DNA from 4 places in the Allobosea sp. TAB14 genome. Region 1 is predicted to be linked to each of the others. Evidence: predicted binding sites of a transcription regulator. Region 1 holds the regulator's gene; each other region holds the start of a gene.
The links. The regulator LexA, encoded in region 1, represses DNA repair genes until DNA is damaged. The targets are predictions, from matches to a motif close to TGTTCNNNNTGTGTTCNG.

Region 1 (3,397 bases):
CGGGCTCTGCTGGCCCTGTCGCAGACGCTGGCGCTCGGCTGGCCGGTGAAGAAGATCGCGGCGATCGCGGCGATGATCGGCGCCACCGCCTATTGCATCTTCTCCGGCAGCGACGTCGCGACGGAACGTTCGCTCATCATGACGCTGGTCATGCTCGGCGCGATCCTCGTCGACCGGGCGGCGCTCAGCATGCGCAATCTCGCGCTCGCCGCGATCATCGTGCTGCTGCGCGAGCCCGAGGCCCTGCTCGGCCCGAGCTTCCAGATGTCCTTCGGTGCGGTCGCGGCGCTGGTCGCTTTCGCCGAGCGCTGGGAGAAGCGCGACCGGTCGAAGCCGCCGACGGCCTTGCCCTGGCCTTTGGGCACGCTCTGGACGGCCTCGCTCGGCATCGTGGTGACGACGCTCCTCGCCACGGCCGCGACGGCGCCCTTCGGCGCCTATCATTTCCAGACTTTCAATCCCTTCGGCCTGCTCGGCAATGCCATGGCGCTGCCCTTCGTCTCGCTCTTCGTGATGCCGGCGGCGGTGTTCGGCGTGCTGGCCTACCCCTTCGGTCTGGACTGGCCGGCCTGGGCGCTGATGGGGCTCGCTTCCGACATCGTGCTGAAAGTCGCGCATTGGGTCGCCACCATCGACCATTCGACCGTGACGGTGGTGGCCTTCGGCCCGGCCGTGCTGCTCTCCTTTGCCGCCTCGCTGCTATGGATCACGCTCTGGACCACGGGGCTGCGCTGGCTGGCGGCGCTGCCGCTCATCCTCGGCGTCGCCTTCGCCGCGAGGCCGGAGCGGCCCGAGATCCTGATCGAGCGTGACGGCTCCGGCATCGCCGTGCGCGGCAGCGACGGCCGCCTCGCCATCGCCGGCCGGCCGAGCCGCTTCGTCCTGCAGCAATGGCTCGCTTCCGATGGCGACAGCCGCGCGCCGGACGACGCGACCCTGCGTGCCGGCATCGCCTGCGACGCCAATGCCTGCGTCGTCCGAACCGCCGACGGGCGCAGCATCTCCTATGCCCGGGATCGGATCGCCATCATCGAGGATTGCCGCCGCGCCGATCTCGTCGTCACCAACATTCCCTGGAGCGCGCCTTGCGAAGCCAGGCTCGTCGATCGGATGGCGCTGTCGCGGGACGGCGCGACCTCGCTCTACCGCGCCGCCTTCGGCTGGCGCAGCCATTCCTCGGGAAACGCCGTCGCAGACCGGCCCTGGAGCCGCCGCAAGCCTTCCGAAGCCGCAGCTCGGTCCGGCGCGCCGGCCCCCGCTGCGACACGGGCCTCTGCTGCTCCGGAGGTCGCGTCGGACGAGGCCGAGTTCGCTCAGTAGCGGCGCAGCAGGTTGACCAGCCGGCCCTGGATCTTGACGCGGTCGGGGCCCAGGACGCGTGTCTCATAGGCCGGATTGGCCGCTTCGAGCGCGATCGAGGAGCCACGCCGGCGCAGACGCTTCAGCGTCGCCTCTTCCTCGTCGATCAGCGCGACGATGATGTCGCCGGTGTTTGCCGTGTCCTGCTTGCGGATGATGACGGTGTCGCCGTCGAGGATGCCGGCCTCGACCATCGAATCGCCGCGTACCTCCAGCGCATAATGCTCGCCCGAACCCAGCATGTCGGGCGGCAGCGAAACCGTATGGCTGCGGCTCTGGATCGCCGAGATCGGCGTGCCGGCGGCGATGCGGCCCATCACGGGAATCGCGACCGGGGAGCGTGCATCGTCATCGGCTGGGGCAGGGCGCGGCTTGGCGAGAGAGGGCTGCGAGCCGAGGCCGCCCTGCACGACGGCTGGGTTGAAGCGACGCGGCTGCGGGCCAGCGAGCCCGTCCGGCATCTTGATGACTTCGAGGGCCCGCGCCCGATTGGGCAGGCGGCGGATGAAGCCGCGCTCCTCAAGCGCCATGATCAGCCGGTGGATGCCCGATTTGGAGCGCAGGTCGAGCGCATCCTTCATCTCGTCGAAGGAGGGGGGCACGCCGCTTTCGCGCAAGCGTTCCTGGATGAAGCGCAGGAGTTCGTGTTGCTTGCGTGTCAGCATGGTCCCCGCCGGTGCCCCGCGATACAGATTCGAAACAAAGCCAGAACACTATAACTGTTCGCCTTGTGTTCCGCAAGCGACTGCTACCGCAGCGGCAGAATGCGGCAGATATCGCCTTTGTGAGCCGGCTCTGCATGCGCCGGTCGGATCGTCAGGGCCTTGGCGCGCGCCAAAGTGCCCAGCATCGAGGAATCCTGCCTGTCGAACGGCGTCGCCACCCAGCCGGCCGGCGTCATGACGAGATCGGAGCGGAGATAGTCCTCACGTTTATCATTAGCCGGCATATCTTTTCCGAGAATCGCCGGGATGCTGCGATCGCGATCGGGGGCGTCCATACCGAGCAGCGCCTCGATCAGCGGTAGCAGGAAGAGATGGCCGCAGACGATCGACGAGACCGGATTGCCGGGCAGCCCGAGCACCACCATGCGGCCAAGCCGGCCGGTCATCATCGGCTTGCCCGGCCGCATCGCGATCTTCCAGAAGCCGAGGCTCATGCCGGCCCGCTTCAGCGCCTCCTGCACGAGGTCGTGCTCGCCGACCGAGGCGCCGCCGAGGGTGATCAGCACGTCGGCCTCCGCGGCACGGGCGGCGGCGATCCGCGCCGCGAGGTCGTCGTGAAGATCCGCACAGCCTCGCCCGGACGGACGCTGCCGTCGAAACGCCGCCCGGCCGCGGATTCGCCGATCACGCGGAGTTGCTTGCCGACTTCCATGTCGGCGGCACGGACGGCATAGCCGTCCATGGCGGAGTTGGCGAAAGGCGGCTGGGTGCGCAGCGCCTTCACATCGGCCGCGAGCACGCGCCAGGCGCAGCGCGCCAGGGGCTGCATCTCGCTGCCCGTCGGCCCCGGAACGCTGTCGAGCAGGGCCTTGAGCGCGACGGGAACCGGGGTGAGAGCCATGTCAGAGCGCCTTGGCGTGGTAATCGCCGGATTGTCCGCCGGATTTGTGCAGCAGGCGGATGCCTTCGATCCGCATCGCGCGATCGACGGCCTTGACCATGTCGTAGACGGTCAGGCAGGCGACGGAGACGGCGGTCAGCGCCTCCATCTCGACGCCGGTCTGACCCTTCATCTTGACCTCGGCGCGGACGCGCACGCCGGGCAGGGCCTCGTCCAGTTCGAGCTCGACAGCGATCTTGCTCAGCAGCAGCGGGTGGCAGAGCGGGATCAGTTCATGGGTGCGCTTGGCCGCCATGATGCCGGCGAGCCGGGCGGTGCCGAGCACGTCGCCTTTCTTGGCGTTGCCGTCGCGCACGATCGCGATGGTTTCCGGCGCCATCACGACGCAGCCTTCGGCGATGGCGATGCGCCCGGTCTCGGCCTTGTCGCCGACATCGACCATATGCGCCTGGCCTTGCGCGTCGAGATGGCT
Region 2 (3,397 bases), on a different contig from region 1:
TTGAAGCGGGGCGTGGCGTCGCCCGTGATGCCACCGACCACGGCGCCGCCGACTCCACCGACCACGGCACCGACCGGACCGCCAACAACAGCCCCGCCGACCGCACCAGCCGCGGCGCCGGCCGCGGCACCGCCGCGAGCCCCTTCAGGGTTCTGCGCGAGCGCCGTCAAAGGAGCCAGCGCGACCGCAGCAGCAAGAATGATCTTTCTCATCGATCGATCTCCTGGTTGCCCCCAGTTGAGATCGCAAACCTCCCGGATCGCCGGCGGTTCCGCACGCTGCAAAAATGCCCCGGAAACTGCACATTATGGTCACGACCCCGCACATTGCGGGGGAGCCCAGTGATCCTCAAACCACGCGAACGCGATGCCGGGAGCCATTGCCGGGGTCAGGACCAAATCGTGCGAAAATGGGCTTCCATGGTGCCGGCAGAGCCCTCAAGACACGCAGGACATGAACCGCGTCGATCGTCGGATCGAACGCGACGATGCCGGCGCCGTCAACGATGCGCGGGACGCGCTCGCCGGACGGAAGCCGGCTCCGCATGACCCGATAAAGTGCAACGTCCTTATTTATACATCAGCCCCTTAGGAGCCCTTGGTTGACGAAACCAAAGATCCGCATAGCGCAACAAGGGGCGGGCTGCATTCCCCTCAACAAATTGGCCCGATTTCATCAACCGGACCAACTCGTTACGAGGACAGCTAGCAGGCCTGCAAGTACCGCAGTTTAGAACGGGATATCGTCGTCGAGATGGCTCGACGAGGAACGTCCGCCGCCACCGCCGCCGCTCGACATGGCCGGCTGGCGCGAGCCGCCGCCGCTGCCGCCCATCGCGCTGGAGCGACCGAAGGAGCCGCCGCCACCGGAGCGCTCTTCCCCATAGCCGCCACCGCTGCCGCCTTCGCTATACTCCTCCGAGCCGCCCTGGCGGCTGTCGAGGATGGTGAGCTCGCCGCGGAAACGCTGCAGCACGATCTCGGTGGTGTATTTCTCGACGCCGGACTGGTCCTGCCATTTGCGGGTCTGGAGCTGGCCCTCGATGTAGATCTTCGAGCCCTTCTTCAGGTACTGCTCGGCGATCTTCGCCAGATTCTCGTTGAAGATCACGACCGAATGCCACTCGGTGCGCTCCTTGCGCTCGCCGGACTGCTTGTCGCGCCAGGTTTCCGAGGTGGCGATCCGCAGATTGACGACAGGCTCGCCGCTGCCGAGGCGACGCACCTCCGGGTCGCGCCCGAGATTGCCGACCAGAATGACCTTGTTGACGCTACCAGCCATGACAGGCTCCATTTCCTGCGCACCAAGCGCCCGTCGAGGCCTTCCGGGTCTCGTCGGGAGCTCCAATCACATCCGGCCGATCGACCGGAGCCGAACCCTATCGGCCTGTTCACCCAATATCAATGATGTTCCTGTTTTGTTCAAGGGCCTCAAGCGAGGTTTTCCCCGGCTGATTCGCCGCTCCGCCGAAGTTCCCGCAGCGGCCGGCCAGGCTCGGTCACGCAAGCGGACGCCGCGCGCCCAGAACCGCCTGCGCCATCCGGTCGAGCAGGATGGCGAGCACGACGATCGCCATGCCGCCGACGAAGCCGAGGCCGGGATCGGCGCGCTGCAGGCCGAGAAGGACGATCTCGCCCAGCCCCTTCGCGCCGATCATCGAGGCGACCACGACCATGGCGAGCGCCATCATGATCGCCTGGTTGAGCCCCTGCAGGATGGTCGGCCGAGCCAATGGCAATTCGACGAGCCAGAGCGTCTGGCGCGGGCCGAGGCCGAGCGCGCGGGCCGCCTGCACCAGCCCGGCGTCGATGCCGCGCAGGCCGAGCTCGGTCAGCCGCGCGAAGGGCGGCAGGGCATAGATCAGCGTCGCGACCAGCGCCGGCGCCCGTCCCAGCCCCAGCACCATCGCCACCGGGATCAGGTAGACGAAGCTCGGGATGGTCTGCATCAGGTCGTAGAGCGGCGCGAGCGCCCGCCCCAGCCGCGGCAGCCGCGCGGCGGCGATGCCGAGCGGCAGGCCGAGAATGGCGACCAGCAACACGGCGACGACGACGAGCGCGAGCGACTGCATCGCCTCGTTCCAGACGCCCAGACCGGCGAGGACCAGCGGCAGAAGCGCCATCGCCAGCGCGAAGCCGAGCTTGCGCCCCGCGAGCCAGGCGCCGACCGCGATGGCCAAGACGAAGACCGGCACCGGGACGTGAAGGAGAGCCGTCTCGACACCGCGCACCGGGGCCGTCAGCAGCGCGCTGAAACCGTCGAGATCGTCGCCATAGCCGGTGACYACGGCATCAACCGCACGGTTGACCAGCCTTTGCAGCGCCTTGCCGAATTCCGGCAGCCAGTCCGGAATCACAGGCCGGATGCGACCTTGGCGGCGATATCGGCCGGCAGCCACGCCTTCCAGACATCGGCTTTCGTCTTGAGGAAGACGAGCGCCTGCTGCTCCGGCGTCACGCCCTTCTCGCGCGCCTCGGCCAGCATCTTCGAAGTCAGGTCGCTGGTGGTGGTGTAGTTCTTCAGGAAGCTCGCGAGCTGCGGCGCCTTCTTCGCCAGATCGATATTGGCGCCGATGACGACCCGGCTCGTCGGATAGGCCGTCGCCTGCTTCGGCGCGTCGCTCGTCTTGAGCTCCTCCCAGATCTTGGGATCGAAGGGCGGCTCCTGAAGCTTGACGAGATCATAGGCGCCGAGCAGCCAGCTCGGCCCCCAGTAATAGAACACCACCGGCCGCTTGCGCTTCAGCGAAGCCTCGATCGCCGCGACCAGCGCCTCGCCCGAGCCGCCGCGCGTGTTGGTGAAATCCTGCGCCAGCCCGTAGGCCGCGAGCTTCTTGGTGTTGATACCCTCGCAGACCCAGCCGGCGACGCAGTTGTAGAAGCGGCCCTTGCCGGGCTCGTCGGGGTCGGCGAAGAGATCCTTGTAGCGCTTGAGATCCTGGACCGATTTCAGCTCGGGGGCCTTCGCATCCGGACCGGAGACCAGATAGCGCGGCACGAACCAGCCCTCGCTCGCATCGGGGAAGGTCGTGCCCAGCGGCTCGACCTTGCCGGCCGCGGCCTCCTTCACCCAGGCCTCGACCGGGTTCGCCAGCCAGATCTCCATGACGATATCGACATCGCCGCGCCCCATGCCGTTGACCAGCGGCGCGATGGCGCCCGGCACGCGCTCGACCTTGCAGCCGAAGCCCTTCTCCGCGATGGCGCTGGCGACGGCGGTGTGGAAGGCAGCGGAGTCGTAGTCGAGCCCGGCGATCTTCAGCGGCCGGTCGAGCTCGCAGGCGAGGACGGGAGCGGCCAGGCCGAGGCCGAGCATCAGGGCTGCGCCTCGCAATAGGGCTTTCATCATCGCATTCCCCCGCTGGCTGTGACCCCGATCGTGCACCTGACGATCGGTC
Region 3 (3,397 bases), on a different contig from region 1:
GTGAGGCCGACATGGGCGAGGCGGCGCTCCTCTTCCAGCCCGGCGCGGCCGCTCTCGTCGAGCGCGCGCTGGTTCGGGAACAGCCCTTCCTCCCAGCCGGGCAGGAAGACCGTGTCGAATTCCAGACCCTTGGCGGCGTGCAGCGTCATGATCGAGACGCGGGCCTCGGCCTCGCCGTCCCCGACATCCATCACCAGCGAGACGTGTTCGAGGAAGGCCGGCAGGTCGGGGAATTCGTCGAGCGAGCGGACGAGTTCCTTGAGGTTTTCCAGCCGCCCGGCGGCATCGGCCGAGCGATCCTTCTTCCACATCTCGGTGTAGCCGGACTCTTCCAGCACGAGCTCGGCGAGCTCGCCCTGCGGTATATGCTCGGCGCGGGCCGACCAGCGGCCGAAGGCATCGACCAGCTCGCGCAAAGCGGTGCGGGCCTTGGGCTTCAGTTCGTCGCTCTCGACCGCGGCGCGGGCCGACTGCATCAGCGAGAAGCCGGTGGCGCGGGCATGGTTGTGCAGGAGCTGGACGGTGGCGTCGCCGAGGCCGCGCTTGGGCACGTTGACGATGCGCTCGAAAGCGAGGTCGTCGGTCGGTGAGACCACGCAGCGCAGATAGGCCAGCGCGTCACGGATTTCGGCGCGCTCGTAGAAGCGCGGGCCGCCGATGACGCGGTAGGGCACGCCGGCCTGGACGAAGCGCTCCTCGATCTCGCGCATCTGGGCGGAGATGCGCACGAGTACCGCGACCTCGGCGAGGTTGTGCTTCTTCGATTGCATCGCCTCGATCTCATCGGAGATCAGGCGGGCCTCCTCCTGGCTGTCCCAGGCGCCGGTGATGGTGACCTTCTCGCCGAGCGCGTCCTCGGTGCGCAAGGTCTTGCCGAGGCGGCCTTCGTTGCGGGCGATCAGCTTGGAGGCGGTGGCGAGGATATGGCCGGTCGAGCGATAGTTGCGCTCCAGCCGGATCACGGTCGCGCCGGGAAAATCGTGCTCGAAGCGTAGGATGTTGTCGACCTCGGCCCCGCGCCAGCCATAGATCGACTGGTCGTCGTCGCCGACGCAGCAGATGTTGCGGCGGCCCTGGGCCAGCAGGCGCAGCCAGAGATACTGTGCCGTGTTGGTGTCCTGGTACTCGTCGACGAGGATGTAGCGGAAGCGGTCGTGATAGGTCTGGAGCACGTCCGGATAGTCGCGGAACAGCGTCAGGCAGTGTAGCAAGAGGTCGCCGAAATCGACGGCGTTCAGCGCCTTCAGCCGCTCCTGATAGGCGGCATAGAGCTTGCCGCCCTTGCCGTTGGCGAAGACGGCGGCCTCGCCGGCGGGAACGTCCTTGGGGGAGAGSCCGCGGTTCTTCCAGCTYTCGATGAAGCCCGCCAGCATSCGGCCGGGCCAGCGRTTCTCGTCGATGCCCTCGGCCTGGATCACCTGCTTCATCAGGCGGATCTGGTCGTCGGTGTCGAGGATGGTGAAGTCGCTGCGCAGGTCGAGCAATTCGGCATGGCGGCGCAGCAGCTTGGCCGAGATCGAGTGGAAGGTGCCGAGCCAGGGCATACCCTCGGCGACCGGGCCGACGAGATGGGCGACACGCTCCTTCATCTCGCGCGCCGCCTTGTTGGTGAAGGTGACGGCGAGGATCTGGGAAGGATAGGCGCGGCTGGTCGAGATCAGATGGCCGATACGGGTGGTGAGCACGCGGGTCTTGCCGGTGCCGGCGCCGGCCAGCACCAGGACCGGGCCGTCCGTTGCCTCGACCGCCTGGCGCTGCTCCGGGTTCAGCCCTGCGAGATAGCCGGCCGCCGGCTGTGCCGCGGCGCGCGCGGCCAGCCCGCCGGGGCGGGGCAGGGGAGCGGAAAAGGCGTCAGTATCGGACAAGGGTGTGCGCTGCTCGTGCGTGATTCGTTCTCCGGCGAATATAGGGCGTCGCTGTCAGGATTGCGCCCTGCCGGAGCGATCATTTTATATCCCGTTCCACAGGGAGGTGGCAGCAATGACCGGACAGGGCGGAGCGGAACGCTGGGAGGTCAGCAATCAGGTGCCGGTGCTGGCTGGTTACGATGCCTTCGCCGCCGATCCGGTGCTGCCCGGCATCGTCTCGGCCTTCGGGGCCGATTGGGCGCGAGACCGGCTTCATGAGGCGGGACGCACGGTCGGCTCTGCCCGTGTGCAGGAACTGGCTTATCTCGCCAATCGCTACTCCCCGGAACTCCGGGCCTTCGACCGCTTCGGCAATCGCGTCGACGAGATCGCCTTCCACCCGGCCTGGCACGAATTGATGGGGCTCGCGATCGGGCAGGAGGCCCATGCGCTCGCCTGGAACCGGCCGGAGCCTGGCGCGCAGGTGGCTCGCGCCGCCTTGCAATATCTCTGGTACGGCGCCGAGAGCGGGGTCTGCTGCCCGATCAGCATGACCTATGCGGCCGTGCCGGTGTTGAAACAGGACCATCTGCTTTGGGAGCAGTGGGGCTCTCTCGTCACCTCCGACCGCTACGATCCGCGGCAGGGGCCGGCGCATCTGAAGACGGGCGCGACTGTCGGCACGGCGATGACGGAGACGCAAGGCGGCTCGGATCTGCGGCAGACGCAGACGGTGGCCGAGGACAATCGCGACGGCACATGGTCGCTGCATGGCCGGAAGTGGTTCTTCTCGGTGCCGCATTCCGACGTCTTCCTGACATTGGCGCGGACGGGCGAGGGCATCTCCTGCTTCGTCGTGCCGGGCTGGTTGCCCGACGGATCGCGCAACGGCGCCGCGATCCAGCGCTTGAAGGACAAGGTCGGCAACCGCTCCAACGCTTCTTCCGAGGTCGAGTTCAGGGGCGCGATCGGCCATCTCATCGGCGAGCCGGGTCGGGGCATCCGCACGGGCCTGTCGATGAACCACAATTCGCGGCTCGACATCGCGGCGGCGTCGTCCGGGCTGATGCGGATGGCGGTCTCGCTGGCGGCGCATCACGCGCAGCATCGCCGCGCCTTCCAGAAGGCGTTGATCGACCAGCCGATCATGCAGAACGTGCTCGCCGACATTGCCATCGAGGCGGAAGCCGCGGCTTGGCTCGCCTTCCGGCTGTTCGCGGCGCTTGACCGGCAAGATGAGTCCCCGAGCGAGCGGCTGCTCGCGCGGGTCGGCGCGCCGATCGCGAAATACTGGATCACGCGGCGGGCGCCCGCGGTCGTCACCGAGGCGCTGGAATGCCATGGCGGCAACGGCTTCATCGAGGAGAACCCGATGGCGCGGCTCTACAGGGAGGCGCCGCTCAACGCGATCTGGGAGGGCTCGGGCAATGTCATCTGCCTGGACGTGCTGCGTTCGCTGGCGCGCGAGGAGGGCGCTGTCGATGTATTGCGGGCGGAGCTGATGGCGGCTGCGGGCGCGAACCGGCGCTACGATGCGGCGCTGAAACGGC
Region 4 (3,397 bases), on a different contig from region 1:
AGCGGGCGGGTTGGCGGCTCCTCCGGCTCGGGCTCGGGCCAGGCCGCTTCCGGCATGGGCGCAGCGGCCGAGAGCGCCTTTGCCGCACGAACGGGGTGATGGGTGTCCTGCGCCGCGAAGCGCAGCACCCGGTCGCGACCGAAGCGGGTGACGAGCCGGTCGACGAGATCGGCCACCGCCTCCTCCTCCACCGCGCGGCCGTCGAGGCTGTGCTGCTGCGTGTTGAGGGGCTCGCAGACCGGCACGGCGAGCTTGATGGCATCGAAACCGAAGCCGGGATCGAGCGGGTCGGCCAGGGTCTCGATGCGCTCGCGATAGAGCCGCAACAAAGCCRTGGCGTCGCGCGAGGGCCGGCCGGTCTCGATGACGAGGCGGCGAACCGTGCCGTCGCTGCGGAAGAAGCCGAGCTCGAAGGCGCGCCCGCCTTCACCGCGCGCCTCCAGCACCCGTGCCGCCTCCCCGATCAGCCGGACGACCACCGCCTCGAGGCTCGCCGTATCGGCGAAGGGCTCGGGGAAATGACGCTCGACCACGCAATCCGGCGGCGGACGCAAGGGGGTGATGCGGCGATCCTCATGGCCGAGGATGCGCCGGAGCTTCACCGCCAGCGCCTCGCCGAAGCGGGCGGAGAGGGTTTCCGAGGGGCGCGCGGCGACATCGGCCAGGGTCTTCAGCCCGGCTCGGGAAAGAGCGATCACGGTCTCGGGCTCCGCCTCCAGCGCGGCGACCGGCAGCGGGCGCAGCATCGCCTCGTCCCGTCCCGGCGGGATGATGCCGCGCGGTCCGAAGCGGGAACAGGCGCGTGCGGCCTCGGGCGTGCCGGCGATGGCGGCTTGCAGGCTCAAGCCCGATCGATCCATCACCTGCCACACGAGATCGAGCATCCCCGCCTCGCCGCCGAAGAGATGGGCGCAGCCGGTGACGTCGAGCGTGAGGCCGTGCGGCTCGTCGCGAGCAACCAGCGGGGTGAAGCGGTCGCAGAAGGCGGCGACCTCATCGAGGAAGGCCCGATCCGCCTGCGGTTCGGCTTCCAGCGCGACGAGATCGGGAATGCGGGCGCGGGCATCGGCCAGCGTCATGGCCCGCGTCAGGCCGAGGCGGACGGCGCGCCGGTCGCAATCGGCGAGGCGCAAGGCGTTGCCCTGCATCTCGACGAGGACATGGGGCTTCTCAGCCGGCGCGCCGAAGGCCGGAATCCGGCCCAGCCGCCGCAGCCTGTCCGTCGCCAGATAGGGAAACCAGAGGGCGAGATAGCGGCGGGACATCGTTCCTGCGGGGAATGAGCCTGTCGGATCGGTCAAAGACGGTTCGGTTCTCGAAAGCGCATCGGTCACGGTTCCACTCCACACGCCACTCACGCTCTGCCGCATCGCCGCGCACGCCGCCGCGATGGCGCAGCAATCTCAAGCCGAAGGCCGGGGCGCCCGGCGCATTCGCCTCCAGCGCCCGCGAGGCCAGCGGCACGACCTGCCAGCGCGTCCGCGCCGCGCTCGGCGCTTCCGCCGCCGCGACCCGCAGCAGCAGGGTCGCCACGCCGGACCCCTCGGCCGCGAGCGCGAGCCGCCGGCTCGCGGTCAGGTCGAAGGCGCGCGGCTCGCCCCAAGGCTCGATCAGCACGGCGCCGAGCGCCGGACAGCGCGCTCCCTCGGCGCCGGCCCGCAACACGCCCAGGGCGTCGCGTGCCCGCACCAGCAGAAGCCTGCCGGGATCGAGGCCGAGTTCGTTCAGCCCCGGCGCATGCAAACGGCCGGTCTCGGCATCGACGAAATCCTGCCGCACCCAGAGGATCGGCCGCGCAGCGTCGTCTCCCGCCTCCCCTTGCGCCGCCCGCAGAGCCAACCCGAGCGCAAAGCCCGTGGCGGCAGCGAGATCGGCGGTGCCGGCGGCGTAGACTTCATGCAGCGCTGCCCGTTCGAGCCCGCCGGACAGGGCCGCATCGATCTCCGTGGCGCCGAGGCTCACCTTGCCCGCCGCAGCCGGCCCCGACCGCAAGYCCGCCTCGGCGAGGCTGCGGCGCAGATCGGACAAGGCTGGCGAGATGGCGTTCTGCATGGGCGACAAAGCAATTGTTCACTCTTTGTTCTTTTATAGAACGTCGCGCGGTGGAAGGCGAGTCGAGTCTCCCGTTTCGGCAGTGGACCGCTGACAGCGGCTGGCACGGAAAGATTCCCGGCTTCGTCCAGCGCCGTCATCCCGGACAAGTGGCGAAGCCGCGGCGATCCGGGATCCATGCCTGAACCTCACTCGGAAGCGCTCCGGCATGGATCCCGGGTCTGCGCTTCGCTTCGCCCGGGATGACATGATTGTCGGAACAGCTACTCCGCCGCCGTACCCGCCGCCTGCCAGGTCAGCGTCTGCGCCTCGTGCAGCGCCTGGTAAGGCCCGCCGGCGCGGATGAGGTCCTCGTGGCGGCCCTGCTCGGCGATACCAGCCGGCGTCACCACCACGATGCGGTCGGCATGGCGGATGGTGGCGAGGCGGTGGGCGATGACCAGCGTCGTGCGCCCCTGCGCCAGCTCGGTCAGCGATTGCTGGATCGCCTTCTCGGTCTCGGTGTCGAGGGCGGAGGTGGCCTCGTCGAGGATCAGGATCGGCGGGTTCTTCAGGAAGATGCGGGCGATGGCGAGGCGCTGCTTCTGGCCGCCGGAAAGCTTGACGCCGCGCTCGCCGATCACCGTGTCCAGCCCCGCCGGAAGATCGGCGATCATCCGGTCGAGCCGCGCCCGGCGGGCGGCCTCGACGATCTCGGCTTCCGAGGCGCCGAGCCGGCCATAGGCGATGTTCTCGCGGATGGTGCCGGCGAAGAGGAAGACATCCTGCTGGACGATGCCGATCTGGCGGCGCAGCGAGGCGAGCGTCAGCTCGCGGAGGTCGATGCCGTCGACGGTGATGCGTCCGGCATCGACCTCGTAGAAGCGCGGCAGCAGCGAGAGCAATGTCGTCTTGCCCGCTCCCGAAGGGCCGACGAAGGCAACCGTCTCGCCGGCCCGGATCGCGAGGTCGATATGGGACAGGATCGGCCTGTCCTTGGCATAGCCGAAGCGCACGCCCTCGAAACGGATGGTCCCCTTGAGCGGCGGCGCCTCGACCGCATCGGGCGCATCGGCGATATCGGGCTCGGTCGCGAGCAGTTCCTGATAGCGGCGGAAGCCGGCGATGCCCTTCGGATAGGTCTCGATCACCGCGGCGATCTTGTCGAGCGGGCGGTAGAAGACGCCGACCAGCAAGAGGAAGCCGACGAAGCCGCCGATGCTGAGGCTGCCCTGCACGACATACCAGGTGCCGGCCAGCATGACCGCGAGCTGGACCAGGCGCATGCCGAGATAGTTCAGCGCCTGGCTCGCCGCCATGATGCGGTAGGCTTCGAGCTTGGTCGAGCGATAGCGCTGGTTGTCGC

Region 2: the regulator LexA is predicted to act here: its motif matches at 1,408-1,425, upstream of ssb (single-stranded DNA-binding protein).
Region 3: the regulator LexA is predicted to act here: its motif matches at 1,880-1,897, upstream of AB4Y99_RS01715 (ATP-dependent helicase).
Region 4: the regulator LexA is predicted to act here: its motif matches at 2,068-2,085, upstream of AB4Y99_RS05155 (ImuA family protein).

The regions. Positions count from the first base shown of each region.
Region 1 covers NZ_JBFRDQ010000303.1:646-4,042, reverse strand. Annotated here, with positions in the region: partial or broken gene AB4Y99_RS26745 (ComEC/Rec2 family competence protein) at 1-1,320, shown strand, start outside; gene lexA (transcriptional repressor LexA) at 1,314-2,024, opposite strand; partial or broken gene AB4Y99_RS26735 (molybdopterin molybdotransferase MoeA) at 2,108-2,925, opposite strand; gene moaC (cyclic pyranopterin monophosphate synthase MoaC) at 2,927-3,397, opposite strand, start outside.
Region 2 covers NZ_JBFRDQ010000009.1:3,436-6,832, forward strand. Annotated here, with positions in the region: gene AB4Y99_RS02475 (DUF1236 domain-containing protein) at 1-212, opposite strand, end outside; gene ssb (single-stranded DNA-binding protein) at 730-1,281, opposite strand; gene AB4Y99_RS02485 (ABC transporter permease) at 1,499-2,356, opposite strand; gene AB4Y99_RS02490 (ABC transporter substrate-binding protein) at 2,353-3,348, opposite strand.
Region 3 covers NZ_JBFRDQ010000005.1:67,890-71,286, forward strand. Annotated here, with positions in the region: gene AB4Y99_RS01715 (ATP-dependent helicase) at 1-1,865, opposite strand, end outside; gene AB4Y99_RS01720 (acyl-CoA dehydrogenase family protein) at 1,981-3,397, shown strand, end outside.
Region 4 covers NZ_JBFRDQ010000021.1:30,661-34,057, forward strand. Annotated here, with positions in the region: gene AB4Y99_RS05150 (Y-family DNA polymerase) at 1-1,265, opposite strand, end outside; gene AB4Y99_RS05155 (ImuA family protein) at 1,171-2,052, opposite strand; gene AB4Y99_RS05160 (ABC transporter ATP-binding protein) at 2,316-3,397, opposite strand, start outside.